DNA from 2 places in the Streptomyces corchorusii genome. Region 1 is predicted to be linked to the other one. Evidence: riboswitches for the same ligand, from Rfam matches in the RefSeq annotation. Region 1 holds a riboswitch; the other holds the start of a gene.
The links. A riboswitch is a leader RNA that binds a small molecule or an ion and turns the genes downstream of it on or off. The one in region 1 is predicted to bind glycine.
Positions count from the first base shown of each region.

Region 2: another riboswitch for glycine. It lies ahead of gcvP (aminomethyl-transferring glycine dehydrogenase); the one in region 1 lies ahead of gcvT (glycine cleavage system aminomethyltransferase GcvT).

Region 1 covers NZ_KQ948358.1:314,536-318,941, reverse strand. The annotation lists gene glyA (serine hydroxymethyltransferase) at 1-619, opposite strand, end outside; gene gcvH (glycine cleavage system protein GcvH) at 634-1,011, opposite strand; gene gcvT (glycine cleavage system aminomethyltransferase GcvT) at 1,151-2,269, opposite strand; glycine riboswitch at 2,312-2,424, opposite strand; glycine riboswitch at 2,425-2,520, opposite strand; gene AQJ11_RS22495 (AAA family ATPase) at 2,700-3,368, shown strand; gene AQJ11_RS22490 (enhanced serine sensitivity protein SseB) at 3,435-4,226, shown strand.
Region 2 covers NZ_KQ948364.1:8,637-13,042, reverse strand. The annotation lists gene gcvP (aminomethyl-transferring glycine dehydrogenase) at 1-1,919, opposite strand, end outside; glycine riboswitch at 2,094-2,188, opposite strand; gene AQJ11_RS31470 (PRC-barrel domain-containing protein) at 2,308-2,679, shown strand; gene AQJ11_RS31465 (DNA polymerase IV) at 2,601-4,091, opposite strand; gene AQJ11_RS31460 (MerR family transcriptional regulator) at 4,173-4,406, opposite strand, start outside.

The sequences.
Region 1 (4,406 bases):
CCGCGAAGTGCGCCATGTCGACCCACAGGTACGCGCCGGCCTCGTCGGCGATCCGGCGGAACTCGGCGAAGTCCAGCTGCCGCGGGTACGCCGACCAGCCCGCGATGATCACCTTGGGGCGGTGCTCCTTGGCGAGCCGCTCGACCTCGGCCATGTCGACCAGGCCGGTCTCGGCGTCCACGTGGTAGGCGACCACGTCGAACTGCTTGCCGGAGAAGTTCAGCCGCATGCCGTGGGTCAGGTGGCCGCCGTGCGCCAGGTCCAGGCCGAGGATGGTGTCCCCGGGCTGGGCCAGCGCGAAGAGGGCCGCCTGGTTCGCGGAGGCGCCGGAGTGGGGCTGCACATTGGCGTACTCGGCGCCGAACAGCTCCTTGACCCGGTCGATGGCGATCTGCTCGGCGACGTCGACGTGCTCGCAGCCGCCGTAGTAGCGGCGGCCCGGGTAGCCCTCGGCGTACTTGTTCGTCAGGACCGAGCCCTGGGCCTCCATCACCGCGAGCGGCGCGAAGTTCTCGGAGGCGATCATCTCCAGGGTCGACTGCTGACGGCGCAGCTCGGCGTCGACCGCGGCGGCGATCTCCGGGTCCAGCTCGTGCAGGGGCGTGTTCAGGACAGTCATACGGCTACGACTCCTCAGCCGGCGGAAAAGGCGGTGTACTCGTCGGCGGAGAGCAGGTCGGCCGGCTCCTCCGCGACGCGTACTTTGAACAGCCAGCCACCCTCGAAGGGGGCGGAGTTCACCAGCGACGGGTCGTTGACGACGTCCTCGTTGACCTCGGTGACCTCACCGGTGACCGGGGAGTACAGGTCGGACACCGACTTCGTCGACTCCAGCTCGCCGCAGGTCTCGCCCGCGGACACCGTGGAGCCGACCTCGGGGAGCTGGACGAAGACGACGTCACCGAGCGCGTTGGCCGCGTGCTCCGTGATGCCGACCGTCGCGACGCCGTCCTCGGCGGCCGACAGCCACTCGTGCTCCTTGCTGTAGCGCAGCTGCTGGGGGTTGCTCATGGCCTGAATTCTCCTGTACGCGCGAGGGTGCTGATGACGGGGTGACTAAGGAAACCGCTGGTGAGCGGGGGAATGTGCGCAGAGTCACGCCCCGGCCACGGGACCGGGGTCCCCGGGCGGGCGCGACCGCGGCCGGTGTCTACTTCCGGCGCTTGTAGAACGGCAGTGCCACGACCTGGTACGGCTCGTGGGTGCCCCGGATGTCCACGCCGACGCCCTCGGTGCCCGGCGCCGCGTGCGCGGCGTCGACGTAGGCCATGGCGATCGGCTTGCCCAGGGTGGGGGAGGGAGCGCCGGAGGTGACCTCGCCGATCACCTCGCCGCCGGCGACGACGGCGTACCCGGCGCGCGGCACCCGGCGGCCCTCGGCGACCAGGCCGACCAGGACCCGCGGCGGGTTCTCCTGGGCCCGGGCGGCGGCCTCGGTGAGCGCCTCGCGCCCGACGAAGTCGCCCTCCTTCTCGAACTTGACCACGCGGCCGAGCCCGGCGTCGAAGGGGGTGAGGGAGGTGGTCAGCTCGTGCCCGTACAGCGGCATGCCCGCCTCCAGGCGCAGGGTGTCCCGGCAGGACAGCCCGCACGGGACGAGCCCGGCGCCCTCGCCGGCCTTGGTGAGCGCCTGCCACAGCTCGACCGCGTGCTCGGGCCGCACGAACAGCTCGAAGCCGTCCTCGCCGGTGTAACCCGTGCGGGCGATCAGCGCCGGGACGCCGGCGACCGTGCCGGGCAGGCCGGCGTAGTACTTCAGGCCGTCGAGGTCGGCGTCGGTGAGGGACTTCAGGATGCCGGGGGACTCCGGGCCCTGCACGGCGATCAGCGCGTAGGCGTCCCGGTCGTCCCGGACCTCGGCGTCGAAGCCCTCGGCGCGCTCGGTCAGGGCGTCCAGCACCACCTGGGCGTTGGAGGCGTTGGCCACGACCATGTACTCGGTCTCGGCGAGCCGGTAGACGATCAGGTCGTCCAGGATGCCGCCGTCGGCCTGGCAGATCATGGTGTAGCGGGCGCGGCCGACGCCGACGGAGGCGATGTCGCCGACCAGGGCGTGGTTCAGGACCGCGGCTGCCTGGTCGCCGGTGACGGTGATCTCGCCCATGTGGGAGAGGTCGAAGAGACCGGCCCGGGTCCGCACGGCGAGGTGCTCGTCGCGCTCGGAGCCGTAGCGCAGGGGCATGTCCCAGCCCGCGAAGTCGGTCATCGTCGCACCGAGCGCGCGATGTACGGCATCGAGCGCGGTGTGGCGGAGTTCAGTGCTGCTCATCGGACGGTCGTCTCCCAAGGCGAGCGGACAGGCGAGGAACGTTCCTCCCCATCTGTCATCGGAACCTGAGAGGTTCGCCACGACCGCCACAGGGACGATCAGGGCTTGCACCTTGGGTGGAGCCACTGACACAGCGGCCCGCTTTTCAGATGTGCCTCGCCCGCGCGGTAACGGGGCCTGAGAGATTCAAGGGAGGGACTTGCTCCTTCGGCGTCCCAGCCCGGGGCTGGGAACTCTCCCGCGCGGATTCAAGCGGCCGGTATGCAGTTGGCGGGCACATCATTGCACGCCGCTCCCCGCCCATCCAGAGCGCGCTCCTTGTGACCGAGCTGTGGCAGAACGCACACGTACCTCCTACCGTTGCCCATTACCTTCTCTTTACAGAGAACGGGCATGGGGATGACCAAGCCCACTGGGGAGGACGATCACGGTGAACAGGACATCGGCCTACGCCACCGACGCCGGCATCGCGGTGCCGGGACGGCCCTCCGCCCAGGCCCGCGGGCGCCGCGCGGACGGTCCCGCCCCGGTCGTCCGCGACCTGCGCGACCGCGCGGGCCGCAGCCCGCACGCCCTGCTCTTCGGCCCCCGCGACCTGGTGGTGATCACCGGTCTGCCCGGCAGCGGCAAGTCCACCCTGATGCACCGCGCGGTCACCGGCCACCGCGTCGACTCCCAGGACACCCGGGACCGCTGGGACGCCCGCGTCCCCCGCTCCGTCCCGTACGCGCTCTACCGCCCCCTGGTCCGCCTCGCCCACTACGCCGCGCTGCGCAGGGCCCTGCGCACCGGCGAGGGCGTCGTCGTGCACGACTGCGGCACCCAGCCCTGGGTGCGCGCCTGGCTGGCCCGCGAGGCCCGGCGCCGCGGCGCCACCCTGCATCTGCTCCTGCTCGACGTCAGCCCCGAGACCGCCTGGGCGGGCCAGCGCGAGCGCGGCCGGGGCGTCTCCCGCTACGCCTTCCGCCGCCACCGCCGTACGACCGCCCGGCTGCTGCGCGCGGTGGAGAAGGGGGCGCTGCCCGCCGGCTGCGGGGCGGCGGTGCTGCTGGACCGGGACGCGGCGGACGTCCTCAGCCGGGTCGGCTTCGTTCGGTGAGGCACTGTCACAGCCACCCGCTAGCCTTCTTGCTCACAGCAGTGGTTCCCAGCAGGCGGTAGGCAGATGGACTTCCCGGCGGACATCCCAGCGGACTTCCCGGCACAGGCGCACCCCCACCCGCACGGCGGTTGGCCCGGCAACGAGCTGGAGGAGGTGCTGTCGGCCTCCCTCGGCATCCCCTCGGCGGGCGACCGGATCATCGAGGTCATCGGCCGCAGCTTCCTGTGGATACCGCTGCCCAACGGCGGTGGCCCGCACAGCGGGCCGCTGGACCTGCCCACGATGGAGATCGACGGCCAGGTGTACGTCCCGGTGTTCAGCTCCGAGGAGCAGCTGCGCCAGGCGGCCGGTCCCCACATGTCGTACACCATCGCCCCCGCCGTGGAGTTCGCGCGCGGCCTGCCGCCGCAGGCGGGCATCGCGGTGAACCCGGGCGGTGTGGTCGGCATCCCGCTGCCGCCCGGCGCCGTGGCCGAGCTGTGCCGCGCCGGCCGCACCCCGCTCGACGGGCCCAACGCCGGCGGCCGGGTCCGCCTCTTCGAGCCCGACTGGCAGGACGATCCGGTCGACTTCCTCTCCGCGGCCTCCGCCGAGTTCGCCGAGACCGGCGTGGTCCTCACCGCCCGCCGCTGCCTGGCCGCCATCGAGACGGCCGACCCGGTGATGTTCGTGGGCGTGGAACTCTCCCAGTGGGAGGGCGACATCCGGACGCTGCCCCTGGACGCCCTCGGCAGGGCCCTCGGCCGGGTCCCGGTCAAGTGGCCGGTCAACCTGATCCTCATGGACGTGGCCGAGGACCCGGTCTCCGACTGGCTGAAAACGAACGTCCGGCCCTTCTACCAGTACGGCCACTAGGGTCCTTCGTTTGGATCAGGCCGGCGCAGGGGGCGCGGGGCGCCGCGCGGGAACCCACCACCACCCGCACCCGCGCACGAACAGAAGGCCCCGAGCCACTGGGCGCTTAAGCTGTCTCCAAACGCGGGGCACGGAGTAGAAGGGCCGGTACAACAGGTGAGCGCGAGCCACAGCGGCAGC
Region 2 (4,406 bases), on a different contig from region 1:
ATCTTGGCGCGCAGGTCCTCGACGTCGATCTCGCCGTCCTCGGCGGTCTTGACGACGACGACCTTCATGCCGGCCATCACGGCGCTGGCCGCGTTGGTGCCGTGCGCGGAGGACGGGATGAGGCACACGGTGCGCTGCTCGTCGCCGTTGGCGCGGTGGTAGCCGCGTACGGCGAGCAGACCGGCCAGTTCGCCCTGGGAGCCGGCGTTCGGCTGGAGGGAGACCTTGTCGTAGCCGGTGACCTCGGCGAGGCGGTCCTCCAGCTCGTGGATGAGCGCGAGGTAGCCCTGGGCCTGCTCGACGGGTGCGAAGGGGTGCAGCTGCCCGAACTCGGGCCAGGTGACCGGCTCCATCTCGGTGGTCGCGTTGAGCTTCATGGTGCAGGAGCCCAGCGGGATCATGCCGCGGTCGAGCGCGTAGTCGCGGTCGGCCAGCTTGCGCAGGTAGCGCAGCATCGCGGTCTCGGAGCGGTGCTGGTGGAAGACCGGGTGGGTGAGGTAGGCGTCGGTGCGCAGCAGCGCCTCGGGCAGGGTGTCCTCGGCGGTCTCGTCCAGCGCCTCGATGTCGCCCTCGACACCGAAGGCGGCGAAGACGGCGGCCAGCTGGGCCCGGTTGGTGGTCTCGTCGCAGGCCGCCGAGACGTGGTCGGCGTCGACGAGGCGCAGGTTGACCCCGTTCTCCCGGGCGGCGGCGACGACCGCGGCGGCCTTGCCGGGCACCCGCGCGGTGAGGGTGTCGAAGTACGCGCCGTGCACGATCTCCACGCCACCGGCCTTCAGCCCCTCGGCGAGGATCGTGGCGTACCGGTGCGTGCGCCGGGCGATGGTCCGCAGGCCCTCCGGCCCGTGGTAGACGGCGTACATGCCGGCCATCACGGCGAGCAGCACCTGGGCGGTGCAGATGTTGCTGGTGGCCTTCTCGCGGCGGATGTGCTGCTCACGGGTCTGGAGCGCCAGGCGGTAGGCCTTGTTGCCGTCGACGTCGACGGAGACGCCGACGAGCCGGCCGGGGAGGCTGCGCGCGAACTTCTCGCGTACGGCCATGTAGCCGGCGTGCGGGCCGCCGAAGCCCATCGGCACACCGAAGCGCTGGGTCGTGCCGACGGCGATGTCCGCCCCGAGCTCGCCCGGCGAGGTCAGCAGGGTCAGCGCGAGCAGGTCGGCGGCGACCGTGACCAGGGCGCCCAGCTCGTGCGCCTGGTCGATGACGGGCTTGATGTCCCGTACGGCACCCGAGGCGCCCGGGTACTGGATCAGCACGCCGCTGATCTCGCGCTCGGCGATGTCCGCCGGGATGCCGTCGCCGAGGTCGGCGACGACGACCTCGACGCCGGTCGGCTCGGCGCGGGTCTGGATCACGGCGATGGTCTGCGGCAGCGCGTCCGCGTCGACCAGGAACAGGCCCTTCTTGTTCTTGCCCATGCGCAGGGAGAGCGCCATGGCCTCGGCGGCGGCGGTGCCCTCGTCCAGCAGGGAGGCGCCGGAGGTGGGCAGACCGGTCAGCTCGGCGACCATCGTCTGGAAGTTCAGCAGGGCCTCCAGGCGGCCCTGGGAGATCTCCGGCTGGTACGGCGTGTAGGCCGTGTACCAGGCCGGGTTCTCCATGACGTTGCGCAGGACGACGGGGGGCGTGAAGGTGCCGTAGTAGCCCAGGCCGATCATGGAGCCGAGGACCTGGTTGCGGTCGGCGAGCGAGCGCAGCTCGGCGAGCACCTCGGCCTCGGTGCGGGCGCCCGGCAGGTCCAGGGCGTCGGCATTCTTGATCACATCCGGCACCGCGGCGGCGGTCAGCTCGTCGAGCGAGCCGTACCCGACCTGCGCGAGCATCTTGGCCCGCGCCTCCTGGTCGGGCCCGATGTGGCGCTGCTCGAACGGGGTGCCCGCTTCGAGTTCGGAGAGCGGAATGCGATGGGCGGTCATTGCGGAGGCCTCCTGGTCTGACGCGACCTGCGAGGGGCACCACGGCGCGGGTACCCCGACGGCCTCCCCCTCTGTCATCTCGACCTGAGAGCTTCACCGGACGCCCGTGGGCACCGGCTTTCCCCGTCGGTGAGAGCGGAAGCCGTCGACATCCGCCCTGCTTTCCAGAGTGACCTCGTCCGTGCGGTACGTGAGCCTGAGAGATTCCGGGGAGGATTTGCTCCTTCGGCGCCTCCGAGGTGGTCGGAGGACTCTCCCGCACGGGGTCGACAGCCGCTGTCAGCCTACCAGCGAGGTCAACACCGGGGCCTTCGAGTGGCCGCCTCCTTGAATGTGCTCTTTTGTAGTGCTTACGGATGAGTTGCGACCACGTGGAGGGAGAGGGACCGTGCAGACCGACATCGATCCACGCAACCTGATCGGCCGCAAGGCGTTCGACCGCAATGGCACCAAGATCGGCACCATCGACGAGGTGTACCTGGACGACGCGACCGGCGTGCCCGAATGGGCGGCCATACGCACCGGCCTGTTCTCCCGGGACGCCTTCGTGCCGCTGGAGCCCAGCGAACTCGTCGAGGGCACCCTGCACGTCCCCTTCGACCGCTCCCTCATCAAGGACGCCCCCGACTTCGGCGTGGGCCGCCACCTCTCCCCCGAACAGGAGCTCCAGCTCTACCACCACTACGGCCTCGACGTGGCCTCACCCCCCAAGGTCCCGGACCGCGACTTCGGCAAGCTGGCGGGGTCGGAGGAGGCCTGAGCCGCGAGGTCCTCCGGGGGCCGGGACGGAGCCGTGCGACGGCCGCGGTCGGGCGGACCGGGACGTTCGGCCGGGTGGGAGGAATCCGGGACCAACGGCAGCGGATCGGCGGACTCCAGCGCGGGATCGTCGGAGAAGAACGTCCGCACCCGCCCCGGAGGGGAGTGCGGCGTCTCGAACCGCACGGTCACCCGCCCCAGCCCGCTCCCCTGCACCCACCCGTGCCCGTGCTCCGCGTGCCGCACGTCCTGTCCGGCCCGCCACTGCCGCTCGACCGGCTCCGCCCGCTCCACGACAGCCTCCACCGCATCCTTCTCCGGCTCCTTCGCCGCGGGCACGGGTATCGCCTGCGCGAACAGGTCCTCCTGCGTGTAGTCGGCGAGCCCGGACACCCCCACCCCGAGCAGCCGCACCCCGCCCGTGGTGTCCACGGAGTCCAGCAGTCGCGCCGCCGCCTCGCGGATGACCACGGGGTCGTCCGTGGGCCCCCTGAGCGTCTCGGAGCGGGTCAGGGTGGAGAAGTCGTACCGCCGCACCTTCAGCACGATGGTCCGCCCGGACAGCCCGGCCTGGCGCAGCCGCCCCACACACCGGTCGGCCAGCCGCTGCACCTCCAGACCGACCCGCAGCCGGTCGTGGATGTCCACGTCGTACGTGTCCTCCACCGACACCGACTTGGTCTCCCGCTCGGCCACCACGGGCCGCTCGTCCCGGGCCAGGGCCATGGCGTACAGCGCGTGCCCGTGCGCCTTGCCGAGCAGCCGGACCAGCTCGTCCTCGCCGGCCTCCGCCAGTTCCTCCACCGTGGTGATCCCGGCCCGGCGCAGATGGTCCCCGGTGGCCGGTCCGACCCCCGGCAGGGTGCGCACCGGCATCGGCGCCAGCAGCGCCCGCTCCGTGCCCGGCTCGATCAGCCGCAGGCCGTCCGGCTTGGCCTGCTCGGAGGCGATCTTCGCGAGCATCTTGGAGGCGGCGAGCCCCACCGATCCAGTGAGCCCGGTGACCGCCCGGATGTCCGCGCGCAGCTTCTCCCCGGCCCGCCGCGCCGACTCCCCGTCCCAGGCCGCTCCCCCGGCCTCCAGGTCCACGAACGCCTCGTCCAGGCTCAGCGGCTCCACCAGCGGTGACAGCTCCCGCAGCAGCGCCATCACCTGCTCGCTGATCGTCCGGTACAGGGTGAAGCGCGGCACCAGGTACGCGGCGTTGGGTGCCAGCCGGCGCGCCTGGGACATGGGCATCGCCGAGTGGACCCCGAACACCCGTGCCTCGTACGACGCGGTCGCCACCACCCCGCGCGGTCCGAGCCCGCCCACGACCACCGCTTTCCCGCGCAGGCTCGGCTTGGACGCCTGCTCCACCGAGGCGAAGAAGGCATCCATGTCGAGATGCAGGATCGTGGGCGCGTTTCTCACATCTCCGATGCTGCACCACGGCACTGACAACGCCGTGCGGCCGGGGCGCCCCGCGAGAGGGCCGGCGGCCGGAGCCGGAGGTCAGACCGCCCGGTTGCGGCGCCGCGCCAGCTCGTCCGCGGGGTTGTGCCCGACCAGGGTCTCGCCGGTGTCGATGCGCTCGCCGTGCAGCTGGGAGAGGGCGCTTTCCACGTCCCGCCACACCACGCCGACAGCGATCCCGAAGATGCCCTGACCGCCCTGGAGCAGGGCGTGCACCTCGTCCGGCGAGGTGCACTCGTACACGGTCGCGCCGTCGCTCATCAGGGTCATCCG